Regions from separate parts of the Marmoricola sp. RAF53 genome, predicted to be linked through region 2. Evidence: predicted binding sites of a transcription regulator. Region 2 holds the regulator's gene; each other region holds the start of a gene.
The links. The regulator LexA, encoded in region 2, represses DNA repair genes until DNA is damaged. The targets are predictions, from matches to a motif close to TCGAACANNTGTTCGA.
Positions count from the first base shown of each region.

Region 1: a site for LexA is predicted at 1,482-1,497, ahead of AB4Y76_RS07460 (DUF6504 family protein). Genes of this name have one in related genera too.
Region 3: a site for LexA is predicted at 2,258-2,273, ahead of ruvC (crossover junction endodeoxyribonuclease RuvC). Genes of this name have one in related genera too.
Region 4: a site for LexA is predicted at 1,673-1,688, ahead of AB4Y76_RS00710 (DUF222 domain-containing protein). Genes of this name have one in related genera too.

Region 1 covers NZ_JBFRDX010000006.1:124,834-128,385, reverse strand. Annotated here, with positions in the region: gene AB4Y76_RS07475 (hypothetical protein) at 166-495, shown strand; gene AB4Y76_RS07470 (ArsC/Spx/MgsR family protein) at 534-896, opposite strand; gene AB4Y76_RS07465 (YbaK/EbsC family protein) at 902-1,396, opposite strand; gene AB4Y76_RS07460 (DUF6504 family protein) at 1,584-1,901, shown strand; gene AB4Y76_RS07455 (SAV_6107 family HEPN domain-containing protein) at 1,914-2,321, shown strand; gene AB4Y76_RS07450 (methyltransferase) at 2,379-3,116, shown strand; gene dinB (DNA polymerase IV) at 3,137-3,552, shown strand, end outside.
Region 2 covers NZ_JBFRDX010000004.1:10,314-13,865, reverse strand. Annotated here, with positions in the region: gene AB4Y76_RS04215 (lysoplasmalogenase) at 171-842, shown strand; gene AB4Y76_RS04210 (LysM peptidoglycan-binding domain-containing protein) at 1,040-1,402, opposite strand; gene lexA (transcriptional repressor LexA) at 1,684-2,457, shown strand; gene AB4Y76_RS04200 (MFS transporter) at 2,609-3,552, shown strand, end outside.
Region 3 covers NZ_JBFRDX010000029.1:14,363-17,914, reverse strand. Annotated here, with positions in the region: gene ruvB (Holliday junction branch migration DNA helicase RuvB) at 1-1,042, opposite strand, end outside; gene ruvA (Holliday junction branch migration protein RuvA) at 1,098-1,703, opposite strand; gene ruvC (crossover junction endodeoxyribonuclease RuvC) at 1,700-2,227, opposite strand; gene AB4Y76_RS19035 (YebC/PmpR family DNA-binding transcriptional regulator) at 2,331-3,095, opposite strand; gene pdxT (pyridoxal 5'-phosphate synthase glutaminase subunit PdxT) at 3,124-3,552, opposite strand, start outside.
Region 4 covers NZ_JBFRDX010000001.1:147,848-151,399, reverse strand. Annotated here, with positions in the region: gene AB4Y76_RS00720 (ABC transporter permease) at 1-222, shown strand, start outside; gene AB4Y76_RS00715 (M15 family metallopeptidase) at 330-1,520, opposite strand; gene AB4Y76_RS00710 (DUF222 domain-containing protein) at 1,702-2,964, shown strand; gene AB4Y76_RS00705 (TetR family transcriptional regulator) at 2,966-3,552, opposite strand, start outside.

The DNA.
Region 1 (3,552 bases), on a different contig from region 2:
GATGCGGGAATGGCCAGTCGATCTCCGGGAGTTTCAAGGCCGAACACCGGGCTAACGGCAAGTCTGGCGTCAGCGTCCGTCATGGCTACACGAAGGTGAAGGACTGCTGATCGATCAGCGACTGCCTATCCTCGTGCCGGTCGAACTGATGCGGAGGGAGCAGGGATGCGAGTCAGCGAAGTCGATGAGGAATCGACGGACAGCGAGTTTGACGGCCCCACCTTCCGCGTCTTCTTGTTCGACCGGCACGGGGATTCCTTCGCTTGTGGAGTTCACGAGATCCTGGGTGCGGATGTTTCTGACGTGCTGACTTGGGCTGCTGAGCAGCACGCCGACCTCTACGCTGTGGCGCTGATGGTCCGGTGTGGCGATCAACTGCAAGCGCACTGGATCGAAGGGACAGATCCGAACAATGTTCCGTACGACGACGTCGAGCGGGCGTCGCGGGAGCGACTCTTCCGCAAGTTCGATCTGCCCGACCCGAACACTTCTTGACGGACCTACTACGGCGAGCGGTACCGCGAAGGGCTCTACTAGAGCTCGCGGGCGATCACGCCGGCGACCGTGGCGGGGTCACGGGCGACCACGGTGGTCGCGTCGCTGGCGGTGATGATCGGGCGCTGGATCGCGCGCGGGTGCGCGACCAGGGCGGCGATCCACGCGTCGCGGTGCTCCGCGTCCTTCGCGATCGCGATGCCCGCCTCGCGGGTCTCGGCCGGACGGGCGATCTCCCAGGGCTGCAGGCCGAGCCGGTCCAGCACGGCACCGAGCTCGGCGGTCGTCGGCGGGTCGTCGAGGTAGCGGCGCTCGACGTACTCGACGCCTGCGGCGTCCAGGTCGGCCTTGGCGCTGCGGCACTTGCTGCACGCCGGGTTGATCCAGATCTCGACGGCCATGACGGTCAGTTCACCTCGATCTCTTCCGCGCCGGTCATCGCGGCGAGCTCGTCGTACGTGGTGGAGAAGACGGCGGCAGGGTGGCCGGCCGCGGCCCACAGGGTCGCGTACTGCCGCAGGGCCGGGTCCAGGTAGGTGCGGATCGGGGCCGGGTGCGCGATCGGGGAGACGCCGCCGATGACCTGGCCGGTGGCTTCCTTCACGAACTCCGGCTTGGCCCGGCGCAGTGCCTCGACGCCGATCTGGTCGGCGGCCTTCTGCACGTCGACCCGGTGCGCGCCGGAGGTGAGGATCAGGACGGGCTCGCCGGCCGCCTCGAAGAGCAGGCTGTTCGCGATCGCGCCGACCTCGCAGCCGAGAGCCTCGGCGGCGAGCGCGGCGGTGTGCACGGAGTCGGGGAGGACCACGATCCGGCCCTGCCCGCCGGCGGCTTCGAGTGCGCTGCGGAAGCGGGCGATCGAGGAGTGCTCGGTGTCGTTCTCGGTGTCGTTCTCGGCCATGACGCGGAAGTTATCCCACCGGTGGTCCGCGAGGTCGGAACGGGGCTTGACGCGTTGTCCGTGGGGCGGTGTACCTTGGACTTGTTCGAACACCTGTTCGAACGACGGTCCGGTGGGGGATGACCTCGACCCCCATCCTCCACCGGGCCACCGACAAGCGGGGTCGTCCCGACGGAAGGAGCAGGCGGTGCGGCAGTACGACGACCTGGTGGAGGTGCGCAAGGGTCCGGTCCCGGATGACGGCCCGCAGCAGTTCCTGTGGCGCGGCCGGCTCTGGCAGGTGCGCGAGGTGCTCGCGCACTGGGTCGAGACCGGCGCGTGGTGGCTGCGCCGTCCCGAGGAGCGACCCGGTCGCTCCGAGCTGCTCCGCGAGCGCGAGGTCTGGCGGGTCTCGGCCGCCCGTGGCCGCGCTGTCGCCACGGCCGACGATCCCGGTTTCGGCGTCTTCGACCTCGCGTTCGACCCGACCCGCGGTGTCTGGCGTCTCGCCGGCTCCCTCGACTGAACGGTGCTCCCCGTGGACTTCCTCCTGCCCGCTTCCACGCACTCCTACCTCGAACGCTCCGCCGAGTCGCTGCGCGAGGCGATCACCTGCACCGACGTCCCGCAGCGGTACGCGCTGGCCCACGTGGCCGCGCTGCGCGCCACCGCGGCCCTCCTGGCCGCCCGGGCCCAGCCGCTGCCGGCAGCACGCCGGCGGCAGAAGAACGCCTGGGTGCTGCTCGCCGAGGTCGCCCCCGAGCTCCAGGAGTGGGCGACGTTCTTCTCCGCGGGCGCCCAGAAGCGTGCCGCCGCCGAGGCCGGTTCGCGGCGCGCGGTCACCGAGCGGGAAGCCGACGACCTGGTCCGCGACGCCGACCGCTTCCTCGCCTTGATCGAGACGAGCCTCGGGCTCACCAGCCATGCACCGTTTCGAGTCGCCTGAGCCGACGGCTGAGGTGTCGGACGTGGTGGCTGGCGCCTCGGCACTAGGGTGCGTTGCATGGAGCGACCTCTGGAGCGCCGTGCCTCGATCCGCACCGCCGTCGTGTGGGAGGCGGTGCAGCGGCACCTCGCCGGGAAGCAGGACCTGGTGGTCCTCGACATCGGTGGCGGCACCGGTGGTTTCGCGGTCCGGGTCGCCGAGCTCGGGCACCGGGTCACCGTCGTCGACCCGAGCCCGGACGCCCTCGCCGCGCTCGGCCGGCGTGCTGCCGAGCGGGACGTCGCCGACCGTGTCGCCGGGCAGCAGGGCGACCTCTCCGGCCTCGGCGACCTGGTCGCCCCGGGAAGCGTCGACCTGGTCCTGTGCCACGAGGTGCTCGGCCTCGTCGTCGACCCGGCCGCCGCGCTCGGCACGCTGCGGGCGACGCTCCGGCCCGGGGGAGCGCTCAGCGTCCTGGTCGGCCAACGGCACGCGGCCGTCCTCGCCCGAGCGATGGCCGGTCAGTTCACCCAGGCCCGCGACCTCCTCGACGGAAGCGACGACGAGGCCCGCCCGGAAGCGCGGGGGACCGAGCACCGGTTCACCGCCGAGGAGCTGGTCGACCTGCTCGCGCGGACCGGTTTCGGGGAGCCCGAGATCCATGGCGTGCGGGTCTTCGCCGATCTGGTGCCGTCCTCGCTGCTCGACCTCGAGCCGGGGGCGATCGGCGGTCTGCTCGACCTGGAGCGGGCCGTCGCCGGGCGGGTCGAGTACCGCGCCCTCGCCGCCCAGCTGCACGCGGTCGCCACGGTCTGACCGACCCGGGCCGGTGGCCCGTGAATGAGGACGGCTCCGCGGTCTGCCCGATCCTGCACGTGGACATGGACGCGTTCTACGCCTCCGTCGCGATCCGCGACCGTCCGGAGCTGCACGACGTTCCCGTGATCGTCGGGGGCGGCCACCGTGGCGTCGTACTGTCGGCGAACTACCCGGCGCGCGCCTACGGGGTCCGCTCCGGCATGTCCGGCACCGAGGCCCGCCGGCTCTGTCCGCAGGCGGTGCGGATCTCCCCGGAATTCGGGGAGTTCGAGACGGTGTCGCGCTCGGTGATGGAGACGTTCCGGTCGGTCACCCCGCTGGTGGAGGCGTACTCCCTGGACGAGGCGTTCCTGGACGTCCGCGGTGCCGCGCGCCGGCTCGGGTCGCCGCTGCAGATCGCCGAGCTGCTCCGGGCGCGGATCCACGACGAGCA
Region 2 (3,552 bases):
GGCGCTGCTGGCGGGTGCGGCGCCCACACGGAACCAGGGCGCACCGGAGAGTCCGTCGGCTGACCCTCCGAGGCAGGGACATCGCTCCCCCGCCTCCGGACCCGGAGGCGGGGGCGCATCTCCTGCCGGAGTCGGAGGCGTCCGGACCCGGTCGCGGCTAGATTCAGCGCGTGCTCACCTCGACCAAGCTCAAGCTCGCCTACGCGGGCCTCGCGATCGCCGACTCCCTGCTCTCCGGATCGGCCAACCCGAACGCGCACCGCGCCCGGGCGCTCACCAAGCCGCTGCTGATGCCGACGCTGGCCGCCTCGCTGGCCACGAACCCGAACGCGGCGAAGTCCCCGCTCCGGACCAGCACGCTGATCGCCCAGGCGGGCGGCTGGGGCGGCGACGTCCTGCTCATGGGCCACAGCACCCAGACGTTCGCCGCGGGGAGCGGGTCGTTCGCGCTCGGCCACGCGGCCTACATCACCGGCTTCCGGAGGAACCGGGCCGCGACCCCGCAGCCCGGCCCGAAGGCCGTCGCCGCGCTCTGGGCGGTCACCGCGCCCGGGATGATCGTCGGCGCCGCCAAGCAGGACAAGACGCTCGGCGCGACGATCGCCGGCTACTCCGCCGTCCTGGCCAGCACGGTCGCCGCCGCCACCCAGCTCGACCCGGCGATGCCGAAGGCGGCACGCCGGCTCAGCATCCTCGGCGCCACCCTGTTCATGATCTCCGACGGGATCCTCGGCACCCGGAAGTTCCTGCTGAAGAACCCTCCCCCGCAGCTCGAGACGGCCGTGATGGCGACGTACACGGGGGCGCAGTTCCTGCTCAGCGAGGGCGCGGCGCGGGCCTGAGGGATAGGGGTTGGTGCGGCCTGAGGTTTCGAGACGGTCGCTGCGCGACCTCCTCAACCACCGACGGTGGGCAACGCGAAAGGGCGGCACCCTTCCCGGTGCCGCCCTCGCGCTTCCCACACATGCTGGACGGCCGGGGTCGAGGCGGCCGTCGAGCTATTCAGTTGTGCCTCTCCGGTTCGGAGCCGGCGAGGGGTTCAGGAGATCGGCACGGCGATCTTCTGGCCGACCTGGAGGCCGGCGCTGGGCAGCGAGTTCAGCTGCTGGATGTGGTGGACCATCTCGCGGACCTTGCCGGGCTCGGCGATCCGGCCGGCGATGTCGTAGAGGGTGTCGCCGGGCTCGACCTCGACGACCCGGACCGACTCCTGCGTCCCGGAGTCGTGGGTCGCGGTCGCCCAGCCGCCGAAGGCGACCATCACCGCGAACGCGCACGCCAGGAAGGTCAGGAGGACCACGATCCGGCCGCGACGGGTCAGCTTCACCGTCGACGTGCGCGCGAGGCGCGGCGCGATGGCCGGGCCGGAGACGAATGCGGGGGAAATGCTCAGCGTGCTCATGGTCCTACCTCCTGGGGAAGCCCCGGCCCCATCTCCTGTTGATGCGGGACCGGGAAGGTTGTGTGACCCCTTCTCGTTGTCGAGCGATGTCTATCGAGAGCCACCGACAATCTCTGTCGGCGCCGCTCGACCAGACGTTCGATCGAACACGTGTACGAAGTTAGAGCAGGTGTTCGAACGGTGTCAAGAACATATGTTCGAACAGCGTGTCGGGTCGTGGGCGACACGCCCGTTCGAACATGTGTTTGAACTCGGCCCCCGGTTGGGTCTACGGTCCCTCTATGGCGACTGACGAGAGCGGACCCGAGAGCGGAACCGACAGCGGCAGCGAGACCCGCGGTGGCGGCCTGGGCTCGGTGAGCGAGCTCCCCGACGCTCCGCCGGACGCGACCGGCCTCACCCCGCGACAGAAGCGGATCCTCGCGGTGCTGCGCGACGCGATCGAGCAGCGCGGCTATCCGCCGAGCATCCGCGAGATCGGCGAGCTGGTCGGTCTGGCCAGCTCCTCCAGCGTCGCCCACCAGCTGCGGGTCCTGGAGCAGAAGGGCTTCATCCGCCGCGACCCCAACCGGCCGCGCGCCCTGGAGGTCTTCCTCCCCGAGCTGATGGCGGCCCGCAAGGCGATCTCCAGCGCGGACGACTCCGACATCGACGTCACCGGCATCGGCGACGCCGTCCCGGACGCCACGCACGTGCCGCTGGTGGGCCGGATCGCCGCCGGTGGCCCGATCCTCGCCGAGGAGCGCGTCGAGGAGATCTTCCCGCTGCCGAAGACGCTGGTCGGCGAGGGCACCCTGTTCATGCTCGAGGTCGCCGGTGACTCGATGATCGACGCCGCGATCTGCAACGGCGACTACGTCGTGGTCCGGCAGGCGCAGACCGCGGAGAACGGCGACATCGTGGCCGCGCTGCTCGACGGCGAGGCCACCGTGAAGACGTTCAAGCGCAAGGACGGCCAGGTCTGGCTCATGCCGCACAACCCGGCGTACGAGCCGATCGACGGCAACAACGCCTCCATCCTCGGCATCGTCACGGCGGTGCTGCGGAAGGTCTGAGGGCGGGTACGAGGGCCGGTGGAGCTTCCCCCACCGGCCCTCGTCGCGTTCTCGACACAGGGGCCCGGGGCGAAAATCCACGTGCCCGCGGTCGTGCCGGCGACGTAGATTGCGGGGGTTCGCCCGACCCGCAGGAGCATCTTTCTTGAACGTGCAGCCGCTGACCAGGCACGGCATCCCGACCGACCCGAACTTGAGGATCCTCGCCGTCGGGACGCTGGTCAGCCGGGGCGGCAGCGGCGCGCTGGTCACCACGTTCGCGCTCTACTTCACCCGGATCGTCGGCCTGGAACCGGCCCAGGTCGGCCTGGCGCTGAGCGCCGGGGCCCTGGTCGGGATGTTCTCCCAGGTCCCCGTCGGCCACCTCGGCGACGTCCGCGGCCCGCGCGAGGTGATGCGGCTGTTCACGGTCCTGGCCGGATTCGGCTCGCTGGGCCTGCTGTTCGTCGACCAGTTCTGGGGCCTGGTCGCGGTGATGGCGTACACGACCGGGATGGAGGCCGGCGGCAACGCGGTCCGCAACGGCTACATCGCCCGGATCGCGACCGGCGGGCAGGGCGTCCTCTTCAAGGCGTACCTGCGCGCGGTCACCAACGTGTCGATGGCGCTCGGCGCGCTGCTCGGCGGTCTCGCACTGGCGGTCGACACCGGCTGGGCCTACAAGTCGGTCTTCGTCCTCGACGCGGTCTGCACGATCGGCACCGGCCTGCTCTTCTCGCTGCTGCCCCACCTGGCGCCGAGCCCGCGCACCGAGGGCGAGCCGCGGCTCGGCGTCCTCCGCGACACCCCGTACGTCGTCGCGACCGCCCTGTCCGGCATCGTCGCGATGCACTTCATCGTGATGGAGGTCGGCATCCCGCTCTGGATCAGTGAGCACACCACGGCCCCGACCTCGATGGTCGCGGTTCTGCTGGTCCTCAACACCGTCTCGGTCGCCCTCTTCCAGGTCCGGCTCGCCCGTGGCGCCGACGACGTGACCAGCGCCGCCGCGGCGATGGTGCGCGGCGGGGTCTGGATCGCCGCCGGGTTCGCGGTGATCGCGCTCTCCGACGGACCCGGACAGGTCGTCGCGGTGGCGCTGCTCATCGTCGGATC
Region 3 (3,552 bases), on a different contig from region 2:
CGAACAGGGTGTCCGCGTCCGGCGCGGGCCGCGGCGCCTTGAGCCCGAGGTGCTCCCACGCCGCGGGCGTCGCGATCCGGCCGCGTGGGGTGCGGGCGAGCAGGCCCATCCGGACCAGGAACGGCTCGGCCACCTCCTCGACGGTCTCGCGCTCCTCCCCGACCGCGACCGCGATCGTGCTGACCCCGACCGGGCCTCCCCCGAACCGGTTGCAGAGCGCGTCGAGCACGGCCCGGTCGAGCCGGTCGAGGCCGGACTCGTCGACCTCGAACAGGTCCAGCGCCCGGTGCGCGATGTCACGGGTGACATGGCCGTCGGCGCGCACCTGGGCGTAGTCGCGGACCCGGCGCAGCAACCGGTTCGCGATCCGCGGGGTGCCGCGCGAGCGGGAGGCGATCTCGGCGGTGCCCTCGGCGTCGGCGTCGACGTCGAGCAGCCCGGCCGAACGACGCACGATCTGGTCGAGCTCCGCGGGCGCGTAGAACTCCAGGTGCGCGGTGAAGCCGAACCGGTCGCGCAGCGGACCCGGCAGCAGGCCGGCCCGGGTGGTCGCGCCGACCAGGGTGAACGGCGGGATCTCCAGCGGGATCGCGGTCGCCCCCGGGCCCTTGCCGATCACCACGTCGACCCGGAAGTCCTCCATCGCGAGGTAGAGCATCTCCTCGGCCGGCCGCGACATCCGGTGGATCTCGTCGACGAACAGGACGTCGCCCTCGTTGAGGCCGGACAGGATCGCGGCCAGGTCGCCGGCGTGGGTGATCGCCGGGCCGCTGGTCAGTCGCAGCGGTGCCGACATCTCCGCGGCGATGATCATCGCGAGCGTCGTCTTGCCCAGGCCCGGCGGTCCGGAGAGCAGCACGTGGTCGGGCGTGCGCCCGCGGCTGCGGGCCGCCTCGAGCACCAGCGACAGCTGCTCGCGGACCCGGTGCTGGCCGATCACCTCGTCCAGGGAGCGCGGTCGCAGCGCCGCCTCGACGGCCCGCTCGTCGGCGTCGGCGCCGGACTCGGTCAGGGAGGTCGAACGGTCCTCCAGGTAGGCGATCTCCGCGGCGTCGAGCGCCTCGGTGCCGTCGTACGGTGCGTCGGGGCCCACCGGCTCAGGCCTTGCTCAGCGTGCGGAGGGCGAGGCGCAGCAGGGTCGCGACCTCGGGAACGGGCATCGCGTCGGCCTCCGGCGCCACGGCGGTCACGGCCCTGTCGGCCTCCTTGCCGGACCAGCCGAGACCGACGAGACCGCCGTGGACCTGGACCTGCCAGTCCGCCACCGGCGCGGGGGCGGTCGAGCCGTTCACCACCGAACCGGGGGCGCCGATCCGGTCGCGGAGCTCGAGGATGATCCGCTGCGCGCCCTTCTGGCCGATCCCCGGCACGGTGGTCAGCGCCTTCACGTCGTCGTGCGCCACCGCGGCCCGGATCCGCTCGGGCGACAGCACCGCGAGCATCGCCTGGGCCAGCTTCGGTCCGACGCCGCTGGCCGTCTGGACGAGCTCGAACATCTGCTTCTCGTCGTCGTCGGCGAAACCGAAGAGGGTGAGCGAGTCCTCGCGCACCACCATGCTGGTCGGCACCACGAACTCCGCGCCCAGCCGCAGGTCGGCCAGCGTGTTCGGGGTGCAGTGCAGCTCGAGGCCGACTCCCCCGACCTCGACCACCGCGGAGGTGAGCGTGACGGCCGCGACGCGGCCCCGGACGAAGGCGATCATCGGGCAGCTCCTCCAGCCTGGGCGGCGACGGCCGCCTGGATCCGGTTGATCGCGGTGCCACGCCAGATGTGGCAGATCGCGAGGGCGAGCGAGTCGGCGGCGTCGGCCGGCTTCGGGACGGCGTCGAGGCGGAGCAGCCGGGTGACCATCGCCCCGACCTGCGCCTTGTCCGCCCGGCCGTTGCCGGTGACCGCGGCCTTCACCTCGCTCGGGGTGTGCAGGGCGACGGGGATCCCCCGGGACGCGGCGGCGACCAGGGCGAGGCCGCTGACCTGCGCGGTGCCCATCACGGTGCTCACGTTCGCCTGGGAGAAGACCCGCTCGACGGCGACCGCGTCCGGGCGGACCCGGTCGATCCACTCGTCCAGCCCACGCGCCACCAGCAGCAGCCGTTCCTCGATCGGGACCTCGGCCCCGGTGCGCACCACCCCGACGTCGACCAGGCTGAGCGGACGGCCGACCGTCCCCTCGACCACGCCGACACCGCAGCGGGTCAGTCCGGGGTCGATGCCGAGCACGCGCACGGGTGATCACTCTCCTGGGAGTCGTCGGAAACGAACGTATGTTCGGACAACGCTATCCCGTGGCGGCGCGCCGGACGACGCCGACGCGCCGGGAGGAGGGCGCTCAGGCGTCGAGCGACTCCATGACCTCGTCGGAGACGTCGAAGTTCGCGAACACGTTCTGGACGTCGTCCAGGTCCTCGAGCGCCTCGATCAGCCGGAAGACCTTCGCGGCGCCCTCGGCGTCCAGCTCGACCTGCATCGACGGGACGAAGGAGGCGTCGGCCGAGTCGTAGTCCAGGCCGGCCGCCTGGAGCGCGCTGCGGACCGCCACCAGGTCGGTCGCCTCGCTGACGACCTCGAACGCCTCACCGAGGTCGTTGACCTCCTCGGCGCCCGCGTCCAGGGTGGCCTCGAGGACGTCGTCCTCGCTCACGTCCTTGCCGTCCTGCGCCTTCGGCAGCACGACGACGCCCTTGCGGTTGAAGAGGTACGCCACCGAGCCCGGGTCGGCCAGCGAGCCGCCGTTGCGGGAGGTCGCGGTGCGCACCTCCATTGCGGCCCGGTTCTTGTTGTCGGTCAGGCACTCGATCAGGATCGCGACGCCGTTCGGGCCGTAGCCCTCGTACATGATCGTGATGTAGTCCGCGCCGCCGGCCTCGGCGCCGGAACCCCGCTTCACCGCGCGGTCGATGTTGTCCTTGGTGACCGAGGACTTCTTCGCCTTCTGGATGGCGTCGAACAGGGTCGGGTTGCCGGCCGGGTCTCCGCCGCCCATGCGGGCCGCGACCTCGATGTTCTTGATGAGCTTGGTGTTCATCTTGCTGCGCTTGGCGTCGAGGGCAGCCTTCTTGTGCTTCGTGGTTGCCCACTTGGAGTGGCCGGACATCAGCCCACCTTCCCGGTTAGCGCAGTGCTCACTGCGTCTGCAGAACGAGGTCCACGAAGAGCCGGTGGATGCGTACGTCGCTCCCGACCTCGGGGTGGAAGGACGTCGCCATCAGCGGACCCTGGCGGACCGCGACGATCCTACCCGCGGCCTCGCCGGCCTCGACACGGGCGAGCACCTCGACGCCGGCGCCGACCTGCTCGACCCACGGTGCCCGGATGAAGACGGCGTGGACCGGGTCCGGGAGGCCGGCGAACGCGAGGTCGCCCTCGAAGGAGTCGACCTGCCGGCCGAAGGCGTTGCGGCGGACGGTGATGTCGAGGCCGCCGAGCGTCTCCTGGTCGGCGGTGCCTCCGGTGATCCGGTCGGCGAGCATGATCATCCCGGCGCAGGTGCCGAACGCCGGCATGCCGTCCTGGAGGCGCTTCTGCAGCGGCTCGAACAGCTCGAAGGTACG
Region 4 (3,552 bases), on a different contig from region 2:
CCCGGCATGGACCAGGTCAGCACCACCGGGCTCGTGACGCTGCCGGGGGCCTTCATCGGCGTCATGCTCGGCGGCGGTACGCCGGTCCAGGCCGCCACCGCCCAGGCCCTGGTCCTCTTCGGCATCATGACCGCGCAGACGATCACGGTGTCGGTCGGCGAACGGCTCATCACTCGGCGCCGATTGCTGCCGTCGGACCTGCGAGCCGCACTGATCAACTGAGCGGGGTCAGGTGCTGTGCATGGCAAGGCAGAGGAGGGAAGGCGGCCTTCGAGCGGAGCGGGCCGTCGACCGACGACAACGCCGCCAGGTGCGGTACCTGAGCTCGCTCAGCCGACCTTGACGATCCGGGCCAGCTCAAAGTGCATCGGGTCGGTGTAGCGCCAGGTGCCGCCCCAGTTGAAGCCCCAGCGCCGGAAGATGTCGACAACGCGGCGGTCGATCAGGCCGGCGGTGCCGCGCTGGTTGCCGGGGACGTTGAGGTCGATCGCGGTGCCCCAGGTGTGGAAGGAGAGGCCCTTCGACGGGTCGCGGGCGATGTAGCGCGGCACGTAGCAGCCGCCGTACTCGCCGGGGTGGATCGAGCTGGTGAGCTTGAGCCGCACGATGTCGGTCAGCGCTGCCCGGAGCTGCGGCAGCATCGCCTTGTTGCAGCGCACGGTCCCGAGGATCGGGACCTGCTCGGTGCGGATGAAGTCGCGCACCCAGCGCGGGTCCGGGTTCACGGTGCCGTCGCGGTTGGCCGTGTAGGTGAACGAGCCGACAGCGCGGGCGACCGAACCGCCGGTGAGGACCGCCGTCTGGGCGGCGTGGATGTCGAAGTTCAGCGCGAGCAGGGTGGCGGTGCCGCGGTCGCCGATCAAGGCGGCGAGGGCCTTCTGCGCGGGCAGCGCGGACGAGTTGCCGGTCGAGACGAGGAGCGCGTTCCCGCGGACCATGTGCAGCGGCGCGGCCCACTTCTCGTTGACCACCGCGGCGATCTTCGAGTGGTCGACCAGCGGAGCGATCGCGCCGAGGTGGGCCTTCGGGGCATCGTCCTCGTTGCCCATCGCGACCTCGCCGTCCGGCGTGGCGAGAGTGTCCTTGAGCTCGGGCTGGACGGCGATCTCACCGTCGGCGACCCGGTCCCAGACGTCGGCCGTCGTCGCGGTGCCGCCGTAGGTGAACGCGCGGAAGGTGGCCGGGTCGACGGCGGCGTACGTGACCGCGCTCTCCTCGGCGTAGAAGGTGGCGAGCGAGAACTGCTCGGTGGCGACGACGCCCTTGATCTTCTTCGCCTTCTCCACGACCGACTTCGGCAGCGGGTCCTGGCTCTGCACCAGGATGTCCGGCGACTGCACCGGCGGCTCGAACTTGCCGGGGTGCTTCATGGCGACGTCGGTGGCGGAGACCGGCGACGGGCGGGCGCTCGACGAGGCGTCGTCGTCCGCCTTCACCGCGCTGCCGCCGCAGGCGGTGGCGGTCAGGGTCAGGGCAGCGCCGAGCGCGAGCGCGCACCAGCGAGCGGCCTTCGTCCCCATGCTCCCTCGATCCCCCACACCTGTGACGGGCCCATCGTAGCCAGGAACGGACAATTCAGGCCGGTGTTCCACGGAGTTCCACGGAGAGGCCCGGGCGCCTGCTTCAAGGCGTCGTCGGCAGGTTCTCCACAGATCTGGTTTCGGCGTAGATATCGAACAGGTGTTCGATCAGACTTGGGGCATGACCTCAGGCACCGACCTCCTCGACGCACCGGCCGCTTCGCCGGCGGCCGAGCTGCACGCCTGCCTGGACCGGGTCTGCGGGGTCGAGGTCGACGGACTCTCCGGCGAGGCTCAGGCGGCGTTGCTGCAGTCCCTGGTCCGGGCCGAGTCCCGGGTCGCCGCGCTACGGATGCGGGTCCTGGCCGCGGCCGACCGGTCGAAGACCGCGCTCAAGGCCGGTGCGGCCTCGACCGGGCAGTGGGCCGCGAAGCTTGCGAACACCGACCAGATCGAGGCCCAACGGCAGGTCGGGCTCGCCACCGGCCTGAACCAACGGGCCCGGACCCAAGAAGCGCTCCTGGCCGGGACGATCTCGGCCGAGCACGCCGCGGTGATCGTGCGCGCCGACCGCGACCTGCCCGTCTCGGTGACCCACGAGCAGCGCGAGATCGTGGAAGCCGCGCTCGTGGAGAAGGCTCGCTCCCTGTCCCCGGGCGGCCTGCGTCGCGCCGCCCGGCGCGCACTGGCCGCGGTCGAACCCGACCCTGTCGTCGTCAACGCCCACGAGAACGACCTCCTCGCCGCCGAGGAAGACCACGCCCGGACCCGGACCCGGCTGACCCTGCACGACAACAAGGACGGCACCCTGACCGGGCACTTCACGATCCCCACCGCCCAGGGCCACCTGCTGCGCAAGGTCCTGCAAGCCATCACCGCACCTCGTCGCGGCCGGCTCGGCGCGAGCGCCGCCCAGATCGGCGACCGCGAGGCTCGCACCGACTGGGACCGCGCCCGCGGCGAGGCGTTCTGCGAACTCCTCGAGCACCTGCCCACCGACCACCTGCACCCGCGCACCGCCGCAACCCTGATCGTCACCGTCGAGCACGACACCCTGCGCGAGGCCCTCCAGGTCGCCCACCTCGACACCGGCACCGACCTCTCCGCCGGAGAAGCCCGCCGACTCGCCTGCAACGCCGGGATCATCCCCGCCGTCCTCGGCGGCGCATCACTCCCCCTGGACCTCGGCAGATCCTCCCGACTCTTCACCGAGACCCAACGCACCGCCCTCGGCCTCCGCCACCACACCTGCGCCGCCGACGGCTGCGAACGCCCCTACGCCTGGTGCGAACTCCACCACCAAGACCCCTGGTCACACGGCGGCAAGACCGACCTCGACCAAGCGATCCCGCTCTGCCACTGGCACCACCGACGCATCCACGACCCGCACTACCAACACACCCGAGCACGCGACGGCTCCCTCACCTTCCACCGAAGGACGTGAGCTACGAGCGGAGGACCCGCTCGGCGATGTAGGCGATGTCGTCGGCGGTCTGATCGGGTGACCGGGTCGGCGCGGTGACGTGGCTGAGCACCAGGCGGATCACCATGTCCACGAGCGCGTCGACGCGGGACTCGTCCAGCGGGACGTCGTAGGACTCCAGGTGACCGCGGATCAGGCCGTGGGCCGCGTCGATGATCGGCTCGACCTGGGTGGTCAGCAGCGGGAGCAGCTGGCTCTCCGCGCCGTGGCTGGCCGAGAGCACCGCGTGCAGCAGCGGGTTGTTGCGCGCGTTGCTCAGCACGGCGTACGCCGCCTGCCGGATCGCCGTGACCAGGTTGTCGGGGTGGTCGGTGAAGGCGGCGTCCACGCTGCGCAGGAAGACCTCGAGCTCGCGCATGATCATCGCCTCGGCGAGCTGCTGCTTGGAGCCGATCTCGTTGTAGACCGTCTGCCGGCTGACCCCGACCCGGTCGGCGAGCTTGGCCATCGTGATCGCCTGCCAGCCGCCGGCCTTCGTCAGGTCGGCGGCCTCGACGATCAGTCGTTCGCGCCAGGTGCTGCCGGGCGAGCCGCCGGCGTACCCGGGCA